One region of the Ferdinandcohnia sp. QZ13 genome, then DNA from elsewhere that is predicted to be linked to it. Evidence: riboswitches for the same ligand, from Rfam matches in the RefSeq annotation. Region 1 holds a riboswitch; each other region holds the start of a gene.
What was found. Region 1 has a riboswitch for cyclic di-GMP ahead of RGU12_RS15435 (anti-repressor SinI family protein). Riboswitches for the same ligand answer to the same signal wherever they lie in the genome.

Region 1 (3,163 bases):
AAGGATGTTCATATTTATAATTTCGCAACGAAGAACACGGTTGAAGAGCATATTTTAAAGCTATTATATGAAAAAATTAATTTGTTTGAACGTGTCATTGGTCAACTAGATGATATTTTAACGAGGCTGGATCTTGGTAATATTGAAGATCATATACAAGATATCATGCTTCGATCTCGGAGTGAGGGTGAAATGAGAATTAAAATGGAAAATTTAACTTCGATTATTAGTTTTGAAGAACAAAATGAGGGTGAGCAGCGTGCAGCAACAGGAAATCGTTAATTTTCTTGAGAATTATTTTGTTTCAAATCATTGTGAAATTCTTGAAAGACATCCTGGGTATATGACCGTGCAATTGACAATTGATTTGGATAAACAACTCATGAACCGCCCCTTTTATTGGACATATGTTGAAAAAACAGGTGGAGAACCGAATCCGATGAAGCTAACATTGATTACAGATCGTGACCAAACGCCCGACAGTGTAAAAGGTGACTTTATCCATTTCGGTGCTCCTCGCTTGCACCAAATTTTTGAATCTACAAAAAAGCTAGCAAGCTATATTCGATTGTATCAACAAAAGCCTCCGGGTACTCAAGGAAATACTCCCCTTTTCCCTTGGCTAGGGTTGAATGTAAAGGTTTCCTATAAAAGTGACCGTAAACGTGACGTGTTAATGTCACTGGGCTTACAGCTAATCAACGGAATCATTGTTGAGGATTTTCAGGAAAAACTTGAAAAACTACCACTCACACCAAAAATTCCTGATTTAACGTATACAATGTCACCGTTAGTTAAACCTCAAAGTGGTGTCAATCGTCTTCAGCAATATGTGAGAGGCTATGTGGAATCACAGGATCATGCATGGGCAGATGAAGCGAGACAACGCTGGGACGAGGATTTAGCTCTGTTAGATGCCTTTTATGAGGGAATTGACGAAAAACCAGAGAGCTATGAAATTGAAAAAGAAGCACTTAAGGACCAATACGAACCGAAAGTTCTTGTCGAAATTATCAATGGCGGATTGTTTTATCTTTGTCAAAATGCGATCTGAAATAGGCCTATCCCCATTTTTGGGGGTAGGTTACATTTTTTTAAGGTGATTTCTAAAAAATCGTTCGACAAATACCTTGCATTTCATTGGAAAAATTACAAAAAATCGTTTTAGAATATCGTTATACATTAACCATACCTTTTAACTAGTTAACAAATCATAGGCCCTTCTCCCTGTTCTTCGAGTTTGTTCTACATAAACAGGAGTATTTAACCACTATTCGATAGTTTACACGTTTAATTATCAGTCTTTTATAAATATTTTGATATCGACAGTTTTTTACAGAAAAAGTAATTTCTGTGTTTTATACTTCTTAATGTAATACAAAGGTTCTATACATATATGGACTATCGTGTTAGGTCAGTCAGCTAAGGTTTGAACAGACAAAGGCAAACCTATTGAAAAATAGGGACGCAAAGTCACAGATCTAAGGTTGTAGATTACAATTATGATGGCTGGACTGCCTGGAATACTAATGTATTTTGGGAGGAAATCAAATGTTAAATGAAGTACAATTCAAAAATGAGCAATTGGATCAGGAATGGATCGACCTTATATTAGAAGCAGTGGAGATGGGAATGAGCATCCAGGATATTCAAGCTTTCCTCCAAAGTAAAACAGCATAACAGACCTAATAATTCATACAGGAACTTCAACAAAATAGAAACAATTGGATGCCAAAGAACTCGGTTAATATACCGGGTTCTTTATACTATTTACATTTTTTATGTTCTTATTATAAAACATATTCTTCGTTATATGTTATAATAAAAATAGGAAGGAAGGTGAAAAGTAATGATTGGACAACGTATTAAAACATATCGTCTACAAAAACAATTATCACTATCTGAACTAGCAGATCGTGCAGGAGTTGCCAAATCATACTTGAGCTCAATCGAACGGAATCTCCAATCAAATCCTTCTATCCAGTTTCTTGAAAAAATATCTACAGTACTAGGCGTAACAGTAAACGAATTACTCCACGAACAATCAGAGCCTGAAAGGGTAGAACTTGATTCAGAATGGACAAGGCTTGTACGAGAGGCAATGAAATCAGGAGTTTCCAAAGAGGAATTTCGATCATTCTTAGAATTCAACAAATGGAAAATGAACAATAAATAGAAAATGCTTCGGCGACATCGTTGCCTGAAGCATTTTTTATTTTATATGTATGTTTCGAAAGCGGTATGGGATTCAGATAGATGGGTAGTTGTGTATTTCTTATGTAGAGTCGTATGAAAAACATCACCAGCATCACGTGCACGAAGGCTTGAAAGATCGGCTTGACATATCGGGCAGTCCCATTCACCATACTTACTGCTACAAAAGGAAGGCTGGCTACATTTTGGGCATGTTTTCGTATACATTGGGTTTCCTCCATTTAAGATATTTGAATAATCCAATAGCCATGGAGGGAAATAACATAGACGTAGAAAGCAGTAGCTACATAGGATAAAGTATGAATTATTTTACTCACTGGAAAACGAATTATGAAAATAAGTACAATTAAAAATATGGAAAGCATTGCTTTTACAAAAAGAAATAAAAATGGATGGATTTCGTATAATGAAAACATTATCGGGTTTGCTTCAGAAATATGGCCCCAAAGTATTCCAAAATGGGTAATACATGCGTCTAATAGATTTAAGTTTGCTAGGAGTATGAGGATAAATTTCATTAAGAACCTCACTAAATTAATATGAATCCATGATGAGAATCTTTTAAAAAATACACAGCGTTGTCAATGGAGAGAAATAGTCAGCTCCTATTTCTAATTAAAACATTTCTTAATAAAGAACATCATTGCAAATACAATCACCTTATCAATCTATATAGATTAGCGAACGGTTTTTAAGCGTTTTCTTTTTAAAATTAAAAATAAAATACTGCCGCTTAAGACTAAAGCAATTCCTACAATTAAAACGTTAAAGGTATTGGTTCCCGTCTTGGGAAGTTTTGGCCCGTCAACAGGAAGTGCCCCACCTAATGTACCTTCTGCATAGAATTTAAGTTCAACCTCAGTTGTTAAACCTTGATATTCATTACCTAAATGGGACGGAAATTCTACCGTAAAAGTTAATTCTTCTTGTTTTCCACTCGCAATTGATC
Region 2 (3,163 bases), 770 kb from region 1:
CTTCTTGAATCGAATAGACGTGTATCTACATTCTTGTTAGCAATCCATCTTGGAATCCGGTTCCCGAGGGAACTAAATTCAACTGAAACATTGTACTCTGCTTCTAATCGATATTCAAACACATCATATTGAAGCTGACCAACCGCACCTAGAATGAAATCATCATTTGTTTCCTGTCTGAATAATTGAATCGCACCTTCTTGTACGAGTTGCTCAATTCCTTTTCTAAATTGCTTCGCCTTCATCACGTTCTTCACGCGAACCTTACGATACATTTCCGGTGGGAACACAGGTAACTCTTGATAATGCATATCTTCTTTACCAGCAATTAATGTATCACCGATTTGATATACGTTCGGGTCATAAATACCAATAATATCCCCAGGATATGCCTCATCAACTGTTTCACGGCTTGCCGCCATAAATTGTTGGGTCTGATTCAATTTGATGGATTTACCGGTACGAGTAATGTTAACGCTCATGCCTCGTTCAAACTTTCCAGAGCAGACACGTAGGAACGCAATTCGATCCCTGTGCTTCGTATTCATGTTTGCCTGGATTTTAAAAATATACCCCGAGAACGTTTCGTCCTCTGGTGGAACTAGGCCAAGATTTGTTTTACGAGGCTTCGGTGCTGATGCGAATCGTAAAAATGTATTAAAAAATGTTTCCACACCAAAGTTTGCGAGTGCACTACCAAAAAATACAGGAGTAAGCTCTCCGTTAGCGACACGCTCCACATCAAAATTGTTTCCAGCTTCATCTAATAGGAGTAACTCATCTTGTGTACTGTCATAAACCGGTGTATCTGTAATGGCTGGATGCTTGCCGTCCTCTAGCTCCTCTAAAGGAATGATTTTTTCATCTTCGTTCCCAGTAAAATGAACGAACCGATTGTTATAACGGTCGACAATCCCTAAAAATCGTTTGCCCATACCAACTGGCCAGTTCATTGGATAGGACTCAATCCCAAGCACCTCTTCAATTTCCGCTAAAAGATCAAGTGGATCCTTACCTTCACGGTCAAGCTTATTAATGAATGTAAAAATCGGAATTCCTCTCATTCGACAAACTTTGAAAAGCTTAATCGTTTGTGGCTCAACACCCTTTGTGGAGTCAATGATCATCACAACACTGTCAACAGCCGTTAATGTCCGATACGTGTCCTCACTGAAATCCTCGTGTCCTGGTGTATCCAAAATATTGACGTAAAAGTCTTCATAAGGAAAACTCATCACACTTGATGTAACCGAGATTCCACGTTGCTTTTCGATTTCCATCCAGTCCGATGCAGCGAATTTTCCTGATTTTTTTCCTTTAACTGTTCCCGCTTCACGAATCACGTTACCAAACAAAAGCAATTTTTCAGTCATCGTCGTTTTCCCAGCGTCCGGGTGTGAGATGATGGCAAATGTTCTTCGTTTTTGAACTTCATCTATATAGCTCATGCAAATTATCCTTCCGTTATCACAATTTCTATCTAAAAAAATATATCACATTAAAAAAAGAACTACAACGTGAATTGATTCCAATTTTCACGAGGAATATCAAAAAAAGAGGCTATTCTGTGATACACATCACAGCCTACTACACAGGTTCACACTATACTAAAAGTAGAAATAGAAAAAATACTGTAATGAGGTGAAGGTTACATGTTTGTAGCATATTTTCTTACTTTAAGTATTATTCTTACTTGTGTCGGTTTTGCAGTACAAATTATGAATGGCGTTAAAGAGTTAGATAGTAAGTCACTAGATCAATAAGCTAGCAAAAAGAAAACGGGAGAGGCTAGTTACCAACTAGTCTCTCCCACTTTTTCGTCATCAAATAAAGGTACCCTTCCATTCTATAGCAACCCGGCCGCCATAGAGAGTTCTCCTTAGGCCCGTGGCTTTGCGTCATTGTTTTTCAACAATTTTGCCTTTTGTATAGTTTGGTATTCTGCTTATCTAATGGCGTTACGCATACGCTGATATTTACGTTGAATGCTAATTGGGCTACGGTTTAATTTTTTTCCAATGTCTGAAAATGGTTTACCCATTGCGACAAGCTCAATCATGGAATGAATTTCAACAGTAGTCCATGACCGGTAATTGACCCTCTTCTGCTTGGAACGTTCCCCTTCAACCCAGCTAGGTTCAGGTACGATTGCATTTTTTTCAATTTTGGAGAAGTCAATTCGGTCTTTATTGATCTTTGCCCAATCCCAAAAATCTTCAGGTTTAATAAAGTAAAATTTCCGTGTATTTCGTGTTGCCTTTTTTGTGTACTTTAATCCATGGTTGTCAATCCAAAGCTTTACAGACTTTGGATCAATTTTTAATAGAGTTGCCAATTCATGCATCGTTAACTGACCGGTGAAAGACTTTGTATTGGAAATCCCTAATCTCTTAATCTTTAATTCAACGGCCGTCTCCGTTCTATGTAGGTGACTCGCAATCGTAGAGATTTTCATTCGACCTACATTGTCCTTGAGAAACTCTATTTCTTCATACGTCCATGTTCTTTTCTTCAAATCAAAATTCCCCTTTTCATTCTTAATCGCACTAAGAATGAAAGGCCTTTTGATGACATACCACTATCATATCATACTATTGGACTAAAAAAACATTGGTAAATTTATTTTTTTGAAGATTGTCAAGTGCTTTTTATACTTTTCTAGTTTGCCGGTAAGTATGTAGTAAATTGGAAATAAGCGGATTAATGTTTTCTGGAAGTGAATAGAGACTAAAGAACTGTACATCAAGCCCTTCTTCACGATTCACGTCAAGCTGTCCTCCAACAATCTCTCTTGTGATATAAGCGATGGTAATGGGATAAAACTCATCTCCATTTGGTAGTTTGACAAAGTGGCCTTTTCCGGAAAACACGCCTACTAGTTCCATTTTTCCGATTTGCAGCCCTGTTTCTTCTAGTACTTCTCTCCTACCCGCATCTTCTGTGGATTCCCCTAATTCTAAAAATCCTCCAGGAACACCCCAAACACCGTCTTTTCGTTGCTGAAGCAAGATTTCACCTTTTTCATTAATTACTCCAACTGCCGTACCAACTAAATTAAGCGGTCGGTTGCCAACAACTTTTCTTAGCTCTTCGATATAGCCCATGACAAATCCTCCTATCTTTTAATCTCTGAAAACAGATATATGATAAGCCCAAATAGTGC
Region 3 (3,163 bases), on a different contig from region 1:
AACCATCACATCCGTTGTTCCAAGGGTAACAGCCTTTCCGTTAAAGGATACGATTGTCATTTCGGTATGTAACGGAAAGAAAGGAAAACTGACTCGATAATATTTACGACGATTCATTGGAGCCCCGGACTTACTGCTCGCAGGCTCTATCTGATCCATTTTAAAAAGTTCAGTCATCCTTTTCGAAGAAACCGATTTGCTGTAATAGTACCCCTGGATTAAGTCACATCCCAATGATTGCAGGATACTAAATTGTTCCTCATTTTCTACCCCTTCTGCTACGACCGTTTTATTTAATCCTTTTGTAAGCTCAATAATCGATTTTACGATTATTTTATCCTCTACATTTTTATGAATGTGTTGAATAAAGGAACGATCGATTTTTATGATATCAGAAGGAAGTTTCTTCAAATAATGGATGGACGAATATCCCGTCCCGAAATCATCCAACGATAGTGAAATGCCCATCGCTTTTATTTGCTCAATTTGATCCTGAACAACACTTGTTTCTTGTAACAAGGTACCTTCCGTGAGCTCAATTTCCAGATGCTTTGGATTGATCTGATACCTATTAATTGTCGTTTCTAATATACTAATTAAGGAGCTTTTTAAAAAGTCCTTAGCTGATAAATTAAATGAAACCGTGTTAAATTGAATACCTTGTTCTTCCCATTGGCCCACTTGCCTACATACCGTATCGATGACAAACTCTGAGATTTCACGGTGAAAATTACTTTCTTCTGCAATCGTGATAAATTCCAATGGTGAAACTTCTCCCCATAGTGGGTGTTTCCAACGGATTAGTGCCTCTGCACTTGTTGCTTTTTGCGACTTCACATCCACTTTTGGCTGGTATTCGATATACAATTCACCATTCTTAATGGCACTCTGTAAATCTGTCTCTAATTGAAAGGTTTTAAAGGATTCAATATTCATATTTGCAGCATATAATTGATAGTTTGCTACACCATGCTTTTTTGCCCGTTTTAATGCAGTGTTTGCATTTTTTATAAGTTCAACCTTATTTTCTCCGTCATCCGGATAAACACTAATTCCAATGCTAGCCGTGATTCGAATTGAATAATCCTGAATTTGGAGTGGAGCTTGAATAATATCAATAATCTCTTTCGCATGACTCATATACTCTTCATTCTTCATGGAGCATTCTACAACAGCGTACCATTCATCTCCTTGAGAACGGAAAAGGAAAACTCCTTTATTTAGGTATTTTTCAAGTTTAATGGATAATTGCTTAAACGCTTCGTCCGCTATTTTAAATCCTAATGTATTATTAATGCGGCTAAACCCGTCTAAATTCACACAAAACAAAGCAAATCTTTCTCTTGTAGTTTTATAGCTTTCGATGACCTCTTGTATATGTTCACTTCCGTTTAAAAAGTTTGGAAGATTCGTCAGTTCGTCGTGAGTGGTGATAAAATTTATTTTCTGTTCTAGATGTAAAGCATTGGTGCAATCTTCTATTACTCCAACAATTTTTCCGATATTCCCCATCTCATCTTTAACGGCAACTGTGGTTTCATTTATCCATTTAACAGCACCACTTGGGGTTATAATCCGATAAGTATGTGAATTTTTACCTTCATTGGTTAATCTCGCATAAATTGCTGAAAAATCGATAGTGCCCCCTTTATACCAAAGTGATTTCCAATACTCGATTGTTAATTTCTCTTTGGAAATTTCCAAAATTTCTTCAATTTTTCTAGAAACATAGATTATTTCTTTGTTTTTAAGATCAATAGTAAATAAGGCCAAACCTAAGTGGTTCGATATTAACCGATAATAATCGAGCTTTTCACTATTATTAAATGTGGTTGCGATGTCCTCTACAAATGTTTCCATATTACTACTTGAAAGACTCTCAAAATAAGCATCAATACCCTTTTTTCTCTTTAAATCAACCTCATGGTGTTTTTTTCGGAGTCGATCTAATAATTTCATTCTTTTCCTCCCCCAGGAAAATCTAGTGATGTATGTTATATCTATTTTCATTAGTTTCAGTCTTTACTCAGCGCGAAGCTGTTCTATACATTTAGATTTAATTAAATTGCCAGTAAATAAAAAAAGAAACTTCACCGAAAAACGGGAGTTTCCTTTTCTCTCCATCATTTCGGTAACCCGACTACCATAGCATGATTGCGTTAGGCTCGTGGCTTTGCGTCCCTATCTTTTGATAAGTTTGCTTTTATCGATGTAATGCTTATTAACTATATGTATTACTTTAGTACTAACTTATAATAGTAGAAAAAGATTTTATATTCAACAGCTTTTTACAAAATACCAATTAAATGCAAAATTACGCTCTCCCCTTTTTAAGAATACCCAAAATAATTCCCAGTATCTGTGCTCTTATCACAGTTTTTTGATGATTTGTGAAAGTGTTTAGGGGCAGGTCAGTGGGTAAGATGAGCCGAATAAGAGCCTGCCCCTAGTATTTAAGGCTTCCAACAATACTAGGTGTCAGGCATGGAAGAATTTTCGGTAACTTTAGCTTACTTTGATCGAATTTGATTGTATTCCATCTAAATTGTATACCTTTTTTCAATCATCCCATCAGTATTGATATCGCGTTGAAAAAGTTAAATCAACACACCCCTTACTTCAAGTGGAGTTAAAGCATTTGTGTGATTTACAAATATAAATGCATCATAACGTTCAGAAATGACAGACGGAACATAGTTTCCATAATGTTCATATTGTGGGTGATAGATAACGCCAATCGCACGATGGCCAATTGAGTTAGCAAATAAATGTCTGTTTTTATCAGTAAAAAGTAGGAGTTTATCATAATTCCCCGCTTTATATAGTAGATCTTCCCAACTTCCTGTAGTTGCGGGAGGTGTCTTCATTTTTTCAAAGTTTTCACCCCACTCACTAGCTGCGATAACCGTACCATGATGTGTACCGAAACCTACAATATACACATTTTCAGAACCTGCTTGCTCCCTCAAGAGTTGTCCGACATTTACAATTCCTTCATTCGCCATATCTGTAGCACGTGCATCCCCAACATGTGTGTTGTGCTCCCAGATGATTCCTTTGGATTGATGGTTATAAAAGGAATCTATTTTATGGATGACCTCAACCATGTGGCGGTCTCTGATATTCCATGATTCATTATCATTCGTTATCATTGTTGTATAGT

Region 2: linked by a shared signal. The riboswitch ahead of RGU12_RS19310 (peptide chain release factor 3) and the one ahead of RGU12_RS15435 (anti-repressor SinI family protein) in region 1 are both predicted to bind cyclic di-GMP.
Region 3: linked by a shared signal. The riboswitch ahead of RGU12_RS00185 (EAL domain-containing protein) and the one ahead of RGU12_RS15435 (anti-repressor SinI family protein) in region 1 are both predicted to bind cyclic di-GMP.

The regions. Positions count from the first base shown of each region.
Region 1 covers NZ_JAVIVW010000015.1:348,576-351,738, forward strand. The annotation lists gene RGU12_RS15425 (DEAD/DEAH box helicase) at 1-282, shown strand, start outside; gene RGU12_RS15430 (YqhG family protein) at 260-1,054, shown strand; cyclic di-GMP riboswitch class I at 1,433-1,522, shown strand; gene RGU12_RS15435 (anti-repressor SinI family protein) at 1,552-1,680, shown strand; gene RGU12_RS15440 (helix-turn-helix domain-containing protein) at 1,850-2,176, shown strand; gene RGU12_RS15445 (hypothetical protein) at 2,218-2,421, opposite strand; gene RGU12_RS23775 (DUF5658 family protein) at 2,436-2,732, opposite strand; gene RGU12_RS15450 (TasA family protein) at 2,892-3,163, opposite strand, start outside.
Region 2 covers NZ_JAVIVW010000015.1:1,120,970-1,124,132, forward strand. The annotation lists gene RGU12_RS19310 (peptide chain release factor 3) at 1-1,448, opposite strand, end outside; cyclic di-GMP riboswitch class I at 1,848-1,932, opposite strand; gene RGU12_RS19315 (DNA-binding protein) at 1,946-2,515, opposite strand; gene RGU12_RS19320 (NUDIX hydrolase) at 2,649-3,104, opposite strand; gene RGU12_RS19325 (hypothetical protein) at 3,116-3,163, opposite strand, start outside.
Region 3 covers NZ_JAVIVW010000001.1:33,707-36,869, reverse strand. The annotation lists gene RGU12_RS00185 (EAL domain-containing protein) at 1-1,959, opposite strand, end outside; cyclic di-GMP riboswitch class I at 2,128-2,212, opposite strand; gene RGU12_RS00180 (erythromycin esterase family protein) at 2,598-3,163, opposite strand, start outside.